4 regions of the Paenibacillus sp. 203 genome follow, and region 3 is predicted to be linked to each of the others. Evidence: predicted binding sites of a transcription regulator. Region 3 holds the regulator's gene; each other region holds the start of a gene.

Region 1 (4,571 bases), on a different contig from region 3:
ACCCGCCGATCACCATAACTACGGTCAAAAAGTACAAAATTAAGGGGATACTGATCCCCACTACCATGGCCTTTAATGCTTTCTCAGGGTATTGTAAAAAAGCGACCAGTGTCATGACGACTTCACATCCAGAGAAAACAAGAATAGTCGATTTCAGACCCTTGATGACAGGTAAAATCCCCTCACTCAGTACAGGACGAAGATGATCAATCTCAAAAATCCTTAAGCTAAAGACAAAACAGAGCAGCAGAAAAAAAAGACTAATTGGAAGTACAATCTGGTATAGCCGAGCGATGGGATTAATGCCGCCAAAAACCAAATAGCTTCCTACCCAGATGAATGGAATAACAATCGCCCAGATCGGAGTGCCTTCCAGCAGAAAAAACATGGTCACTTCAGCTAAAACCCGAATCTCAAAGCCGGCGATGATTAAAAAATATATAATCAATAACACACTTAAAAATCCACCCGGAATTGTGCCCACGATTCTTCTGGAATATTGATACACGGTGTTTTCAGGAAACTGTTGACTTAATTTCACCATGAGCCAGACGACCAATATGACAATACATCCACCGAGAAGGACAGAAAGCCATGCATCAGGAGTCTGTACCTTTTCAGTTACACCTCTCGGCAGTGTCAAAATCCCCGCGCCCAATACGGTATTGGTCAGGAACACAGCCGCCTGCTTGGTTGTGATCTTATCATCAGAGCGTCTAAACACCATAGCTCCTCCTTCGTCTTGGCATCATGGCCTACGTTTGGTTTGCTGAGTTTTCATCATAAGAGGTCTTCTTTTCATCATAGATATAGGAGCTCGAATATACATATCCTTCCAATCGCTTAGGCGCATAGGGGAAAAGGGCGTTACATACGGTACGCCAAAGCTTTTTAATTTCGTCAGATGGATACAAATTAACAGAAAGAACAATATGGTTCCTAACATGCCCAGGATGGCTGCAAAGAGCATGCCGACGAAACGCAAAAGACGCAAGGTAATACCCGCACTGTATGTCGGTATTGAAAACGAAGAAATGGCAGTAACCGCAACCACAATTACCAGGAAGGGGCTAACGATGCCTGCATTTACAGCAGCGTCGCCGATGACCAAGCCTCCCACAATGCCCATCGCAGGACCAATGGGTTTGGGCAAGCGAATGCCGGCTTCCCGTAGGATTTCGATAGAGATTTCTAAAATCATAACCTCAATGACGGATGGGAAGGGGACGCCTTGACGGGTTTCGATGATGCTAATGACCAGCTTGGTCGGAATCAAACCGGGATGAAACGATATAAAAGAGATGTACAAAGCAGGCCCCATAAGCGCTATAAAAGCCCCGCTAAAACGCAACAGCCGTAAAAGTGTTCCTGGAATCCAGCGCTCATAATAGTCTTCAGGTGATTGAAGCAGCATACTGAAGGTCACCGGAACAATAAGTGCAAAGGGAGTCCCATCCAGCAAAATAGCTATTCTTCCTTCCAACAAAGCATTAATGACACGGTCGGGACGCTCTGTGTTGTGAGCCTGCTGGAACGGACTTAAATAATTGTCTTCAATAAGTTGTTCCACATAACCGGATTCAGCCAAAAAATCCATGTCTATCTTTGAAATTCTGCGGGTTACTTCTTCGAGGAGATCTGGATTCACAATATCCTTTATATACGCGACAACCAGATCTTTTTTGATTCGGCTTCCCACTTGAAATTTCTTCATTTCCAGACTTTTGTTTAAGCCTTGGCGTCGAAGCATCGAAGTATTTTCACTTAATACCTCCGTAAAACCAATGCGGGGACCCCGAAGTAATGCTTCAGAGGTTGGTTCATTGACGGAGCGAATGGCGCCATTGGGCGAGCCCACCAGCAGTGCTCCCTTCATTCCATCAATTAATAAGGCAGTATGGCCTAAAAGTATAGACTCCTGCAGGTCCTCCATATCAGCAACTTCACTAATTTGCGTAAGTGGCATCAAGTTATCTTTTATAAAGGAGTTACTTATACTTTCCTGCTGTTCCTGTGGGTCCTGCTGGCCCTCGTACATCAAGACCTCCAATACCTGCTTGCTCATAAGCTTTTCATCCTGCATACCTTCTATGAAGATTAACACGGACCGAGCATGATATTTCTTTACTACAAACTCACGAAAATGCACATCACTATTTTCGCCTATAGCCTCTCGAATCGACTTGAAGTCGGAATCATAATTCCCTGTAATTTTGGAGCTTGGTTCATGCTGTTGATCAGCGTGGCCTTCGTTATGTTCGTCGGAAAGCGGACGATCAGAAGAATGTTTGGATTTTGCTCCCTTACTGCCAACAAACGAATAAATCGATGTGTTTATATAATAAATTCCTAAAGGAATAACCAACGCGAGGCCTGCTTGAAAGAGTGTACTCCAGCTTGGAATATAAGAAATTATTTTAGACCACATGATGATCACCTCCATACGATTCAATTCATGTTTCCTTAAGATACAAGTTGTTCCTAAAGTATTCCTTATAAAGGTTGCAATTACTCATTAAATGGAAAGATTCGTTCGATGAATTGGGCAAGTGATGTATTTAATATTCCTGAAATTTGATTTCAGCTTCTTACCTTTATCCCTTGAAACGGAATAGGGAAATCCCTAAATATTCTTAATTTGAACTACATTGTGATTCTAGTCACATATAGCTCTATCTGCTGTATTAGAATAGAAGCATAAGCAATATTCATAGGAACGTAGGAGATGTCGTCGGATAGGGAGTATCGTCGAATGAATGGAGGAACCGGTATATGATAAACAGTAAACAGAAACTTGTGGTTATAGGGAACGGGATGGCTGGTATCAATACGGTCGAACAAATTTTGAAATTAACGGATAAGTATGAAATTACGGTCTTGGGAAATGAGCCGCATCCGAACTATAACAGGATCATGCTCTCTTATGTACTAGAAGGCAGTAAAACGATTGATGATATCATACTGAACGATTTGCAATGGTATGCGGATCAAGGGATTACTTTGTATACAGGAAAAATGGTGAAAAGCATCGACGGTGAGAACAAGAAGATTCATACCGAAGACGGACTGGAAATTGATTACGATGTAGCTCTGGTAGCTACTGGCTCACAATCATTTATTCTGCCTATTCCGGGTAAAGAATTACCGGGTGTCATCGGTTTCCGAGATATCGCCGATTGCTCGGCAATGCTTGAGGCAGCGAAGACCTTTAAAAAGGCAGCGGTCATTGGTGGAGGTCTGTTAGGGCTGGAAGCAGCTAAAGGCTTGGTCAACCTGGGAATGGATGTTACGGTCGTTCATTTAATGGAGGATTTGATGGAACGCCAGCTGGACCGGGAAGCCTCTGCGATGCTGAAAGCAGAACTAGAACGCCAGGGAATCAAGTTTGCTATGCAAATGCAAACTGCGGAGGTGTATGGTCAAGATCGGGTACAAGGGCTGCGGTTTTCAGACGGAAGCGAGCTAGAAGCGGATTTGGTCGTTATGGCCGTCGGGATCAAACCTAATATTCAGGTGGCTGTGCAAAGTGGTATGGAAACGAACCGTGGTATCGTAGTCGATGATTTGATGAGAACCTCCGTGCCGGATGTATATGCTGTAGGGGAATGTGTTGAACACCGTGGAACCTGTTACGGTTTGGTAGCTCCGCTGTTTGAACAGGGGAGTGTCATTGCCAAACATTTGGCAGGCGCGGAAACTGAAGGTTATATGGGATCGGTAGTTTCTACCAAGCTCAAAATTTCAGGGGTGGATGTTTTCTCAGCTGGCGAATTCATAACCCAGCCTGAACATACGGTGATTGTTGCAAAGGATGAGTGGAAGCGCACATACAAAAAAGTGCTGCTTCGTGAAAATAAGATTGTTGGAACTGTATTGTTTGGCGATGTAAGCGAATCTGCTAGTCTTCAAAAATATGTGCGTCAGCAAACATTGATGACAGATGAGATATATGGACAGATCATGGGTACTGGATGTAGTAATCACGGGGCGAAAACATTATCCGCTGAAACGATGGCGGATGATGAAATTGTCTGCGGCTGTAACGGTGTGACTAAAAAGGCGATTGTGGATGCAATTAATGATAATGGACTGACCACAGTCGATGAAATTAAGGCATGCACCGGAGCAACACGTTCCTGTGGAGGATGTAAGCCTGTCGTTGAGCAAATTTTACAATATGTTCTTGGAGACAGCTTCAAGACGTCAGCCAAGCAAGGAATATGTGGTTGCACAACATTGAGTCGGGACGAGATTGTGGAAGCGATCAAAACCAAAGGGCTGACAACAACGCGTGAAGTTATGAATGTACTGGGTTGGCATAATGATGAAGGATGCTCCAAATGCCGTCCGGCGCTGAATTACTATTTGGGAATGATTAACCCGGATACCTATGAAAATGAGGGAGATTCCCGTTTTGTAAATGAGCGATTGCACGCAAACATTCAAAAGGATGGAACGTTTACAGTTGTTCCTAGAATGTACGGCGGTGTAACGACCCCAGAAGATTTGAAGAAGATAGCAGATGTTTCTCTTAAATACAACGTTAAGGTCGTTAAAGTAACAGGAGGACA
Region 2 (4,571 bases), 160 kb from region 3:
TGCATAGGTAGCACGGCTTAATAGCCTTTGACGCGCCCTGCAACTGAGAATAATGCTGCTGTTGCACGGCGGGGCACACGGGTTTGAATATCCAGCGCGGCCGAACGGAATGTACCCAGACAGGAATGGCAAAGTCTTCCTGCATAAATAGGGGAACGGCAGGACTCACAAGGATAATCGAGCTGACTGTATGTGGAGGGAAACTTGCCTGCTCTTACCCAGTCTGTGAGTAATTCTATAGGTGTGCCGGTTACATCACTGAGCTGGCGGGTATGAGTAGAAGGATGCTTCCATAGATAGTTAGAACAGCGGTCTAAGAATATATTTTCTTCCTGAATACAAGTACTACACAGGTTTCTAAGGTTCTGACGAAAAACGGAACCACATTTTGGGCAATTAGAAGTATGTATCTCCATAGAAACCAGTCCTTTGTATCGAAGTGTAGTGAAATTTTAAAATTTATTAGTTACATATTACTATGACCTTATACCTATATCAATCTTTATTTATGGAATCACTGATCTAAGTGTATGTTGGAGTCTGTGTTGACATAACTCTGTTACTTATGTACTATTACTTACATAAAGTTACTTAATGAATAAAATAAATTATTGATGACAAGGGGATCTTTATATGATGCCATCTTTATTTTTGGCCCACGGCTCACCGATGCTTGCTATTGAACAGACGGACTATACTTCATTTTTAGAGCAACTGGGGAAAAGTATTCGTCCTAAAGCGGTTGTTATCTTTACTGCTCATTGGGAAGCGCAAACGTTGACGATCAGTTCGATGGATGACGTGTACGATACCATTTATGATTTTGGTGGTTTCCCACCGGAACTGTACGCGGTGAAATATCCAGCACATGGCTCTGTCGAACTGGCCAATAAGCTGAAAAAATTATATGAACAAAAGGGTATTGACGTACAAACTGATCGGGTGAGGGGACTGGATCATGGATCCTGGACATTGTTGCATCGTATGTATCCTGAGGCAGACATTCCGGTAGTTCAGATCTCTGTAAATCCATATCTCTCGCCCAAAGCACAATATGTCATTGGTGAAGTGCTACGTGGACTGGGAGAACAGGATATTCTGGTCATTGGCAGTGGCGTGACTGTTCATAATCTGCGTATCGTCAAATGGGGAGAAACGAAAACAGAACCTTGGGCTATAGATTTTGATGATTGGATTATTGAAAAAGTGCAAAATAGAGATATAGAGGCTTTGGATCACTATGAAAGTGAAGCACCGTATGCTCGTCAGGCCGTACCAAGAGCAGAGCACTTTGTACCGTTGTTTATTGCGATGGGGAGTGGAAATCCTGCAAACAAAGCCAAGGTCATCCATAGAAGCTATGAGATGGGGAATTTAAGTTATCTATGCTTACAGTTTTAGAAAGTTTGTTGCCAGAAGAAGGACTATTGTTAAAATGCTTCGCTACTGCTCCTGTATAAGTAGGGGAGTGGAAATAAATTAGGGAGTGTTATAAGCTATAATGGCTTATAACACTCCCTTTTACATAAATAACGATTCATTATATCCGGCAAATCTCACGAGGGCACAATTCACAATGACACACGCCTTGCAGCATTTCCAAATCCTTGACAACAATCATGCCGTTATCGTATTCTACTGCATTTTTCTTACGTAGATCACTAAGCATCCGGTTTACGCTTTCCCGAGTCGCACCGATCATATTAGATAAGTCAGTATGAGTAATTTTCTTATGAATCAGGATATGTTCGCCGTGAGGCTCACCATAGGTATTGCATAGACGGATGAGTGTTGAACATAAAGCACCTGGCTTGCCGTACATCATCAAATCGCGGAACTTAGTCTGAGTAATACGGTGATGCGAACCCATCCATTTCATAAAGTCAATCGCAAAATCACAATGCTGGCAAATAAGCAGTTCCAAATCTGTATGATCGATTACGCCAATATCACTATCTTCCAGAACCTCAGCAGAAAAGGAATGCTTAGTACCGAAAAATGGATCAGCTTGACCAACAAGATCGCCGCTTTGATACATATATAGAATAAGTTCCTTACCTTCATCCGTTGTTTTGGTTACTTTCACGCGTCCGCGCTTAATATAAAACAGCTTATCCGCTGTATCTCCTTCCCAGAACAGATGCGAGCTTTCAGGCATAACTCGATCTTTCATCATCACTTGCAACCGGTTGAAGCTGGCCTCCGAGAAGCAACAGGTGTTGCCGCGGGCTTCCATTACATTTGTAGGGTTTCTCATCGTCCATTTCCCCTTTGTATCCTATGTTTTTTATCTGCAACTTGATCAATTCAAATTCATTATATACCTGCGCAATGCGTTTTTGGGGCAAGAAGAGGGGGTAAAAGTGGCAGAATTCCAAACTTTGTGATTTAATTCACTTCATAAAATAAAATTTTAAATAGATTGTGAAAAAAATCACAATATATCTTGAAAAGCTGTGTTACGATCAGTGCGTGAACAAGAGATAGTACACGAGATAACAGGAGGATGAGGGAAATGGCTGTTAAAAACGAGGTTATCCAAAAAGAGCAAAGCGCAGAGCAGTATATTCAAACGCTGATTGACCGGGGGAACCGGGCACAGCAAGCTTTCATGAGTATGAATCAGGAACAGATTGACGAAATCGTACAAGCCATGGCACTCGCAGGGATGGATAAACACATGTACCTGGCGAAGATGGCTGTTGAAGAAACAGGACGCGGTGTGTACGAGGACAAAATCACCAAAAACATGTTTGCAACAGAATATATCTATCATAGTATCAAAAATGAAAAAACCGTCGGTGTCATTGAGGACAATGATTTTGACAGTTTTCAAAAGATAGCAGAGCCAGTCGGCATTATCATGGGGATCACTCCAGTGACAAACCCGACTTCGACTACGATGTTCAAAGCGCTGATTGCCATTAAAACACGTAACCCAATCATTTTCGGTTTCCATCCATCTGCTCAATCGTGTAGTGCGGAAGCAGCCCGCGTCTTGCTCGAAGCAGCTGTTAAACATGGTGCTCCAGCTGATTGTATTCAATGGATTGAAGCACCTTCGATGGATAAGACCAATGTACTGATGAACCACCCTGATGTGGCGCTGATTTTGGCAACTGGTGGATCAGGCATGGTTAAGGCGGCATATAGCTGCGGTAAACCTGCTCTGGGTGTAGGCCCAGGTAACGTGCCTTGCTTTATTGAAAAAACAGCAGACATCAAGCAGGCTGTGAACGATCTCATCCTCTCTAAATCTTTCGACAACGGTATGATTTGTGCTTCCGAGCAAGCGGTTATTATCGAAGAGCCAATCTTCGAACAAGTGAAAAAATTGATGATCGCTAACGGCTGCTATTTTGTAAATAAAGAAGAAGCAGCTAAGCTCACTCAAGGAGCTATGAATGTCGAGAAATGTGCAGTGAACCCAGCAATCGTGGGGCAGTCTGCTGTGAAAATTGCTGAAATGAGTGGTATCACAGTACCAGCAGGAACTAAAATTTTGGTCGCTGAGATTGAAGGGGTAGGAACAAAATTCCCATTGTCTGCGGAAAAATTGAGTCCTGTATTGGCTTGCTATAAAGTAAAAAATGCGGAACAAGGTATTCAACGTGCTGCTGAAGTCGTGGAATTCGGGGGCATGGGCCACTCGTCCGCTATTCATTCGAACGATGAGGACGTTATCGCTCGCTTCGCAAACCGTCTGCAAACAGGACGTATCATTGTAAATGCACCTTCCACACATGGTGCGATTGGCGACATTTACAACACCAACCTTCCTTCGTTGACACTCGGTTGCGGTTCGTATGGTCGTAACTCGACTTCGTCGAACGTATCGGCAGTCAATTTGATTAATGTGAAAAGGGTGGCGAAACGGACGGTGAATATGCAATGGTTCAAAGTACCTTCCAAAATCTATTTTGAGAAAAACTCGACACAGTATCTTGCTAAAATGCCTGATATCACACGTGTAGCCATTATCACAGACCCTATGATGGTACAACTGGGATATGTAGATCGTGTTATTCATTATCTGCATCAACGCCAAACACCAGTAGCTATCGAAGTGTTCTCTGAAGTAGAGCCAGATCCATCGACAGTTACGGTAGAACGTGGTACTGAAATGATGAGACGTTTCCAACCGGATTGCATCATCGCACTGGGCGGCGGTTCCCCAATGGATGCTGCTAAAGGCATGTGGATGTTCTATGAATATCCAGATACTGATTTCAATAATTTAAAACAAAAATTCATGGATATCCGTAAACGAATTTACAAGTACCCACGTCTGGGCCAAAAAGCACAATTTGTAGCTATCCCTACAACCTCGGGTACAGGTTCCGAAGTTACATCGTTCGCAGTAATTACGGACAAAAACCTGGGCGACACGAAGTACCCACTGGCTGACTATGAGTTGACTCCTGATGTGGCAATTATTGACCCAGTGTTTGTATATTCGCTACCTAAAACAGCTGTAGCGGACACAGGTATGGATGTTCTGACACATGCTATCGAGGCTTACGTGTCCGTAATGGCTAATGACTACACAGATGGTCTGGCAATTAAAGCCA
Region 3 (4,571 bases):
AGCTTCAAGCATTACCTTTGATAACGATACAGCGGCTTAGCGATTTGTTTGCAGAGGAAGACAGTGACCTTGGATGGTTTCTTGATGGGGTGCGTGAAGAGAAAGAGCTTGATCCTATTCAGGATCTGGAGGGACATCAGTTTTTTCGTCAGCTTGCGCTAAAAGTGGAAGATTGGACGGAGCTAGCTGCTCCGCGTAGAGAAGATGACCCGAATCCACTGTCAGGTGTTTCCTTTGAGGAGTACATGGATGATGTGCGGGACAATTTGCGTTCATCCTTGAGCCAATATGAGGAGCGCGAGGCGCAGATACAGATGATTGAGGGTGTAAATCAGGCACTGAGTGAAGACAAGCACCTACTGATCGAAGCAGGTACAGGAACAGGGAAGTCCCTCGGCTATTTGCTCCCATCGCTGTATCACAGTGTGAAAAAAGGACAGCGAGTTATGGTAAGTACACATACGATCAACCTGCAGGAGCAATTACGCGAGCGCGACATTCCGATGCTGACCAAGGTGATTCCGTTTCCGTTCCGGGCTGCTATTTTCAAGGGTCGGGGACATTATTTGTGTCTGCGTAAGTTTGAACATAAAATAAACAGAAGAGACTTCGCGACACCGAAGGAAGATTTAATTACAGCTGCTCAGATGATCGTCTGGTTGACGCTAACAGAAACCGGTGATGATGAAGAACTGAATCTGAGCAACCGTGGTGGAGATTTCTGGGAAACGGTGGCGAGTGATTCAGAGTCCTGTCTTGGTCGTTCTTGCCCATGGTTCCGCAAATGCTATTATCATCGTGCACGCCATGAAGCAGGGATAGCGGATGTTGTTATTACGAATCACTCTAAGTTGTTTACAGACGTCAAAGCTAGTCACCAGTTGTTGCCGAGCTATGAACATCTGGTGATTGATGAAGCCCATCACCTGGAGGAAGTAGCTGGTAAGCACCTAGGTATGCATATGAAATATTTCACACTCGTGCATACACTGACGCGACTGTTCAAAGACAGCAAGAATGGACAACTGCCTTCACTTCGTCAACAGTTGGCGAAATCGGGGCACGAGAAGTCGACGGATTGGGCCTCAACCATCGATCAGATGTATCCGCTCGTGTTAGAGGTTAAGGAAACTTGGGACCTGCTAAGCGACAAGCTGTTTGGCATGTTGCCAGAACGAAGCGATGCGACACCGGGTGAAACAGGACAGTTTTCTTCCCGTCTCAAACCTTCAGCCAAGCCTGCAAAGTGGGATCAGGCGGGGGCTTTGGAAAATCAGCTATATGTAACGATGAGTGAAATTTTGCGCAAGGGCGACAAGCTGATGCTGGACGTCAAGGAAGAACATGACGATTATGCGGCGGATAGCCTTATTACAGATATCACGGGTCTGCTCAAGGATCTGGCGGGGATTCGAGAAAATTTGCGCTTTTTTATGCGACTCGATGATGAAACAACCGTATACTGGCTCGAAGCGAGTGGGCAATTCCGCAGTAAATCATTACAATTTTATGCGGTGCCCGTCGATGTGAGCCGCCAGTTGAAAGAAATGTTTTTTGACAAAAAAAGAAGCATTATTCTGACGTCTGCTACCTTATCGGTAGATAAGTCGTTTCAGTACATGATCGATCAGCTCGGCTTGCAGGAAGCCGCAGATCAAGAGCGGCTGATGACTTCGCAGCTCCCGTCACCCTTTAATTACAGGGATCAGGTGTTGCTGGTCATTCCACGGGATTTCCCAAGCGTGAAGGGCAGTGTAGGAGATGCACACTTTGTAGATATGCTCGTTAGCTCTCTAGGAGCGACTGCTCAGGCGACGCGGGGGAGAATGCTTGTTCTGTTTACTTCCTATCGGATGCTCCGGCAAGTGTATGAGCCGCTCAAAGAGGCCTTAGCATCCAGCGAAATTACTGTGCTGGGACAAGGTGTGGACAGTGGGAGTCGCAGCAAGTTAACCCGCCGTTTTCAGGAAGCCAAAGCTTCTGTATTGCTGGGAACCAGCAGCTTCTGGGAAGGCGTCGATATTCCGGGGAAGGCTCTGACTTGTCTGGCCATTGTTCGCTTGCCATTTCAACCGCCGAATCACCCGTTGCTGGAGGCAAAAAGCGAGCTGCTCCAGCAGCAGAAGAAGAATCCATTTATGAAGCTGTCTGTACCACAAGCGGTCATTCGCTTCAAACAGGGATTTGGTCGGTTGGTTCGTACAGCGAGCGACCACGGGGTCGTTATCGTTTACGATACGCGTGTGATCGAATCCTATTACGGAAAGCACTTTTTGTACTCGTTACCGGGACCAAAAATGGAGCATATGCCATCGGAACAAATGGTGCCCCGCATCGCCGAATGGCTCCAATCCGCCCCGGAGACCGAGGCATAACGGACGGACACTAAGTATGTTCGTTACAATTAGGGGGAGCAAGTATGAAATCAGATAAAATTTCAGAGGCTGTCGTACGGAGGTTACCCGTATATTTACGTTATCTGAATGCACTTCACAAACGGGAGGTGGCTACGGTCTCTTCTCAAGAGTTGGGACAAAGGCTAGATTTGAACCCGGCCCAAATCCGTAAAGATCTCGCCTATTTTGGAGATTTTGGTCGGAAGGGTATCGGTTATGATGTTTCTTATCTAATTGAGAAAATACGCCATATCCTGAAAATCGATCAGCAAATTAATGTAGTATTGGTCGGAGCGGGTAATCTGGGGCAAGCCCTTTCGAATTATAACGCTTATTTAAAAGACAATATGAAGATTGTAGCGGTATTTGATGCGTTTCCGGATAAGGTAGGGACCAAGATCAATACATTGGTCGTGCAACCGATGGATGAACTGGAAGCGACTGTGAGAGAAAAAAACATTCGAATCGGGATTATTACCGTACCTGATTTTGAAGCACAGCACGTGGCTGACAGGCTTATTGAGAGCGGAATTGGAGCGATCCTGAACTTTGCACCGACTACTCTCAAGGCACCGGCCAACATTCGGATTCATGCCACAGACTTTACAACTGATTTGCTTAGCCTCGCTTATTATTTGGAGGACGGAAAGGAAGAAACACAATATGACAGTGAATAAATGGATGATTAAAAACGGCTCTTTTGCCGTAAATGGACCAGAAGCTGGGGTAATCCATGGTTTTATGATTGTGGAAGATAGCCGCATTACTTACATTGGCGAGACTTTGCCTTCGGGTGAGGAAGAGACGGAAGCGATCGATGGTAAGGGGCTTTTGTTTTTACCTGGTCTGATTAATACTCATGGTCATGCGGCGATGTCTCTGCTGCGTGGGCATGGAGATGACTTGGCACTTCAAGTATGGCTTCAGGAAAAAATGTGGCCTATGGAAGCCAAGTTTACATCTACGGACGTGTACTGGGGTACGTCGTTGTCTGTGCTGGAAATGCTGAAAGGTGGAACAACGACCTTCCTGGACATGTACGATCATATGGATGAGGTGGCTCGTGTAGCTGAAGAGTCAGGTATTCGTGCAAGTCTGATGCGTGGAGCAATTGGACTATGTTCGGAGGAAGAACAGCGAATCAAGCTGGCTGAGGCCGTGACTTTTGCGCGTAACTGGCATGGTAAAGCAGACGGGCGTATTACAACAATGATGTCACCGCATGCGCCATACACCTGTCCACCTGCGTTTATTGAAAAATTCGTACAAGCTGCGCATGATCTGGATTTGCCGCTGCATACGCACATGTCTGAGACGATCGCCGAAGTGGAGCAAAACGTACGAGACTACGGTTTGCGTCCAGTTGCGCACTTGGATAAGCTTGGCTTTTTCTCCCGTCCCTCGCTTGTTGCCCATGGCGTTCATTTGAACGACGAAGAAATAGCTTTACTGGCTGAACGTGGTGTAGCGGTTTCGCACAACCCAGGTAGCAACTTGAAGCTGGCAAGTGGTGTGGCAAGAGTGCCTGAATTGCTGCGTGCAGGGGTTACCGTTTCTCTCGGAACGGATGGTCCTGCCAGCAATAATAACCTGGATATGTTCGAGGAAATGCGTCTGGCAGCACTTATTCACAAGGGTGTATCTGGTGACCCTACGGCAGTTCCTGCGAGTGAAGCGCTGCGTCTGGCAACAGAATACGGTGCAAAGTCAATTGGTTTAAAAGAAGTAGGAGCGTTGGCAGCAGGCAACAAGGCTGACTTTATCGCGCTGGATCTGAATCAGGCACATTTCTTGCCGCGTACAGATCTTATTTCCCATGCGGTATACTCAGCAAGCGCCAAAGACGTGGTTCACGTATGGGTAGACGGTCGTCAGGTTGTGAAAAACGGCGAATGCATGACTATGGACGAGGAACGCATCAAACATGAGGCACAAGCCGCCTTTGAAGGGCTGCTGTCGCGCTAATTCAGGTGTCACATCCCCTTAGAGAGGAAGCACGGGTTTGAAAAATAAGAAAAAGTGGATAGCGGTCGCCATTTTGGCCGTAATACTGATCCTGGTCAGCATTTTCTGGTATTATTCCTATGTTACTCAAGACCAGGTGGCTGAGAAAAATGCCGCTATCATTAAGGCCAAGCAATCAGGTGGTCTGGTTAGCACGACTCAAACATGGAA
Region 4 (4,571 bases), on a different contig from region 3:
GGAACAACCGTATACTTTTCCATACCAAGGGAGGAAGAGTCAAATGTATAAAGCAATGATTGTAGATGATGAGCCTGCGATTCGTGAAGGATTGTCCTCTATTATTGACTGGGGGAATTGTGGCTTCCGTATTGTCGATACGGCAGGGAACGGACGCGAGGCTCTGGATAAGTTCGGAGAGCATCGGCCGGAGTTGGTCATTGTAGATATTCGTATGCCCGGGATGAGTGGACTGGAGGTCATACGAAGCATACGTGAAAAGAACGGAGAGCCGTTTCATTTTCTCATATTAAGCGGATATGCAGACTTTGATTATGCACGGCAAGCCTTGGGCTTCGGGGTAGATGGCTATCTACTGAAGCCAGTTGATGAGGAAGAAATGACGACAGAGTTGAAACGGATATGGCAAAACATTGAGGACGAGAAAGAAGACGGCAAATGGGGAAGTACGCCTTCCCATGAGCGTAATTGGATCGAAGCATTATTGTTTCCGGTTCATCGAGAGCATGCTCGTAAGGCCGTAGAAGGCAGCGATTCTCTGCACAAAGCATCCGAGCAAGCTGAACATCAAAGCGGTAACGGAAAACATGGACAACAGCCCGCGTTACCAGCCTTGGACTGGAGTAGCTATCAGGTTATTCTGCTGGATTTACGTATTCCTGACTGGGATCGACAAGCTCGGCAGTCGGCAGCAAAGCAGCGGCTAACGGAATTGTGTCATGAGCAGGGCAGAGGTATCGTGTTTGAGGCTGGAATATATATGGGTCTTTTGCTTCCCGCCACGTTAAAAACGGAGAAAGATGCTGTTCAGTTACTGGCTACTTGGCGACAGGAGCTAAAGCCGTGGGCAACGGAAATTTATGTGGCTGCCGGTGATCCTGTATCCATTCTTAACGACATTCCCAGATCTTTTGAGCAGGCACTACGATTGTTAGAACGTACGTTTTTGTTCCGGGCAGAAAGAGTCATGCTTTCCGGAGACCTATACGAATTGGAGACAGTTGAGACTGAAATGAGTGGAGCGTCTGATCGTGCTACAAATGATCCCCTACGTTATGCAGAAAAGCTGTACTATGCGCTAGATATGGCTAATAGTGAAGCTGCAACCCGTGTCATTAAGGAAATGGAAGACCAATTTCCAGGGATTTATCGCACAGAATCTGCAATCAAGGCGGCGTTCGCCCAAACATTCACACTGGCGTTGAACAAGTATGCAGCCGGACAGGATCACAGCAGAACCGTGCTGGAGGAGCACTCCAGCTTTATAACCGATGTATATGCTTATTCCACATTGGGCGAGCTGGTGGATCACTCGCTGGAGCATGTGTTGCAATGGATTGGCCAGACAGAATCTGGTGGCAAGGGCATCATCATGAAACAAATGATTGACTTTATACATAGTCATTATGATGAAAATTTGCGACTGGAGTTACTGGCAGATATGTTCAATTACAATAGTGGCTATTTGGGCAAACTGTTCAAAAGTCATACTGGCGAGGCCTTTAATGCCTACCTGGATAAGGTGAGGATTGAGCGAGCAAGGGAATTGCTTGCACAAGGAATTAAGGTACACCAGGTGGCGGAACGCGTGGGATATGCGAATGCAGATTATTTTCATAGTAAATTTAAAAAGTATGCTGGAATGTCACCTTCCTCCTACCGTAATCGGGTTCAAAAGAATGGAGGAACAGATGGCTGTTGATAGATTCCTAGATTTAACGCTATGAAGTCTCTCTTGCAGATGTCGGAGGTATAACCTCCGAACGAAGAGAGACTCTTTTTTATGGTGAAAAAATGGATAGATCAATCGAAAATGTCACATTTATTATAGAGTTTAGGGTGTTTTCATCAAATCGACACCATTATGACACAGCTTCGACACGATGTTCACATTTTCGATTCTATTTCATTTAAATTTATTCTATATAATGGGGATAAATCTGAAGCCGGATCATGACAACCATGGTGAAGGTAGTTGGTGAGTCATTATCTAAAAAGTGACCGCTGCATATGTAAGAATGTGAATACTATCACAAATGGAGAAGACTTCAGATTATAAATACTATAAATCATTGTTAAGAGAAGTGCAGGGGGGAGCAACATCATGGACGTATTGGATTTGGCACGGTTGCAGTTTGCAACCACAACGATTCTTCACTTTGTTTATGTGCCGATCTCCATTGGATTGTCGTTATTAGTGGCAATTATGGAGACGATGTATGTTATCAAGAAAAATGACTTGTACAAAAAAATGGCTCAATTCTGGGGAACGTTTCTGCTGATTAACTTTGCACTGGGCGTCGTCACCGGGATTTTGCAAGAATTTCAGTTCGGGATGAACTGGTCGGACTTTTCCCGTTTTGTCGGTGATGTATTCGGTACGCCGCTGGCGATTGAAGCATTGCTTGCATTTTTCCTGGAATCGACCTTTATCGGATTATGGGTTTTCGGTTGGGAAAGATTGTCCAAAACGGTCCATTTAATCTGTATGTGGTTGGTATCTATCGGTACGATGTTATCGGCATTGTGGATTCTAGCTGCTAATTCATTCATGCAACGTCCCGTAGGATATGAGATTCAAAATGGACGTGCAGAAATGAAAGATTTTGCCGCTCTGCTAACGAACGAACAACTGCTATGGGAATTTCCGCATACGCTGTTTGCTGCTTTTGCGACAGGAGCATTTCTGATCGCGGGTATCAGTGCATGGAAGCTGATGCAAAAAAAGAATATGGACTTTTTTAAACCTTCTTTCAAATTGAGCATTATTGTTGCCTTAATCAGCGCCATAGCTATTCCTTTGTTTGGTCATGGTCAGGCTCAATATTTAGTGAAAACACAACCGATGAAGATGGCTGCCAGTGAGGGCTTATGGGAGAACAGCGGTGACCCCGCTCCTTGGACAGTTATCGCATGGATTGATCCTGGAAAAAAGGAAAATACCTTTGAGATTAAAGTTCCTTTTGCTTTGAGTTTTCTATCCTATAGTAAATTTACCGGCTCTGTGCCTGGTATGAATGAGCTTCAGGCAGAATATGAGAAAACCTATGGTCCGGGAGATTATATCCCGCCAGTAAGAACCACGTTCTGGAGCTTCCGCATTATGATTGCGGCGGGATGTGGCATGATTGCACTCGCTTTATACGGAGCTTACCTGACGTTCCGTAAAAAGTTGGAAGGTTCACATCGCTGGTTCTTCCGTCTTATCATATGGGGGATATCCCTTCCATTCATTGGGAATACTTCAGGTTGGATCATGACTGAAATAGGTCGCCAACCGTGGACTGTATTTGGTTTACTTCAAACGAAAGATTCTGTTTCGCCTACTGTTGTGGCTGGAGAAGTGTTGTTCTCGTTCATCTCATTTACCACATTGTATTTAATTTTAACAGGTGTGCTGGCGTTTCTGTTTTACCGTACGGCTCGCAAAGGTCCAGATATTGAGCCGCATCAACAAACGGTAATTCATGATCCTTTTGCTCAAGGGGGTGACACCATTGTCGCTAAATGATTTATGGTTCCTATTGATTGCTGTGCTGTTTACTGGCTTCTTTTTTCTGGAAGGCTTTGATTTTGGCGTAGGAATGGCCACAGGATTGGTGCCGCGTAATGACCAACAAAAACGTTTGATGATCAATACGATTGGTCCATTCTGGGATGCCAACGAAGTGTGGCTGATTACAGCAGCAGGTGCGATGTTTGCCGCATTCCCGCATTTTTATGCAACCATGTTCAGCGGATATTATCTGGTATTTGTCTTTATTTTGCTAGGTTTGATCTTGCGTGGAGTTTCTTTTGAGTTCCGCGGCAAGGCTGAAGGGAAATGGTGGACAGGAACGTGGGATGCCTGCATTCTGATTGGCAGCTTTCTACCGCCGATGCTGTTCGGTATGGCTTTTGCGGCTTTGGTGAAAGGTGTACCTATTCAGCAAAACATGGATTTGAAAGCTGGATTTTCCGATGTATTCAATGGATACACCGTATGGATTGGACTGACAGTGGTCGGAATGTGTCTAATGCACGGACTGACGTTTATTTCCCTGCGGACGATTGGAGAAGTACGGGATCGCGCTCGTGTGATCGCGTCCAAGTTTCTTCCGGTATTGGGCATTTTACTCGCGGGCATGGTGGTATGGACTTATTTTGCAACGGATTTATTTGCACGTCGCGGTCCCTTTATGTATGCTGCGGTTGCGGTGGGAATTGTCGCCTATGTGTTGACATGGTACTTCCTGAAGCAGCGCCGTGAAGGATGGGCCTTCGGGATGACAGGTGCAGTGATTTTACTGACCTTCGTATCGTTATTCGTCGGTTTGTTCCCAAGATTTATGGTGAGCTCGATTAACAGTGCTTTTGATTTAACGATTTATAATGCAAGCTCCAGTCATTACACACTGAAAGCCATGACGATTGTTGCAGCAACGCTTTTACCCTTTGTGTTGGCTTATCAGGCATGGAGCTATTTTGTTTTCCATAAGCGTCTCAGTGAGAAGGATCATTTGGAATACTAATGGATAAGGCATGGTTTGAATTAAAGGGCATTCGGCCAGTGATGCTGCTACTGGCTGCCC

Evidence for each region. Region 3 encodes Rex, which represses fermentation and respiration genes when NADH is low (regulators of the CRP and FNR family bind a similar motif). Its sites were predicted from a motif close to TTGTGAAATATTTCACAA; they were not measured.
Region 1: nirB (nitrite reductase large subunit NirB) is a predicted target of Rex. The motif match lies at 2,649-2,666, and genes of this name have one in related genera.
Region 2: adhE (bifunctional acetaldehyde-CoA/alcohol dehydrogenase) is a predicted target of Rex. The motif match lies at 2,423-2,440, and genes of this name have one in related genera.
Region 4: WA407_RS20265 (cytochrome ubiquinol oxidase subunit I) is a predicted target of Rex. The motif match lies at 2,019-2,036, and genes of this name have one in related genera.

The regions. Positions count from the first base shown of each region.
Region 1 covers NZ_JAXCHD010000007.1:272,671-277,241, forward strand. Annotated here, with positions in the region: gene WA407_RS18105 (GerAB/ArcD/ProY family transporter) at 1-724, opposite strand, end outside; gene WA407_RS18110 (spore germination protein) at 749-2,428, opposite strand; gene nirB (nitrite reductase large subunit NirB) at 2,773-4,571, shown strand, end outside.
Region 2 covers NZ_JAXCHD010000003.1:49,886-54,456, forward strand. Annotated here, with positions in the region: gene WA407_RS06575 (DODA-type extradiol aromatic ring-opening family dioxygenase) at 634-1,401, shown strand; gene WA407_RS06580 (Crp/Fnr family transcriptional regulator) at 1,541-2,257, opposite strand; gene adhE (bifunctional acetaldehyde-CoA/alcohol dehydrogenase) at 2,516-4,571, shown strand, end outside.
Region 3 covers NZ_JAXCHD010000003.1:210,649-215,219, forward strand. Annotated here, with positions in the region: gene dinG (ATP-dependent DNA helicase DinG) at 1-2,375, shown strand, start outside; gene WA407_RS07415 (redox-sensing transcriptional repressor Rex) at 2,420-3,073, shown strand; gene WA407_RS07420 (amidohydrolase) at 3,060-4,361, shown strand; gene WA407_RS07425 (cell wall elongation regulator TseB-like domain-containing protein) at 4,399-4,571, shown strand, end outside.
Region 4 covers NZ_JAXCHD010000009.1:108,900-113,470, forward strand. Annotated here, with positions in the region: gene WA407_RS20255 (cache domain-containing sensor histidine kinase) at 1-51, shown strand, start outside; gene WA407_RS20260 (response regulator transcription factor) at 44-1,702, shown strand; gene WA407_RS20265 (cytochrome ubiquinol oxidase subunit I) at 2,105-3,511, shown strand; gene cydB (cytochrome d ubiquinol oxidase subunit II) at 3,498-4,511, shown strand; gene cydD (thiol reductant ABC exporter subunit CydD) at 4,511-4,571, shown strand, end outside.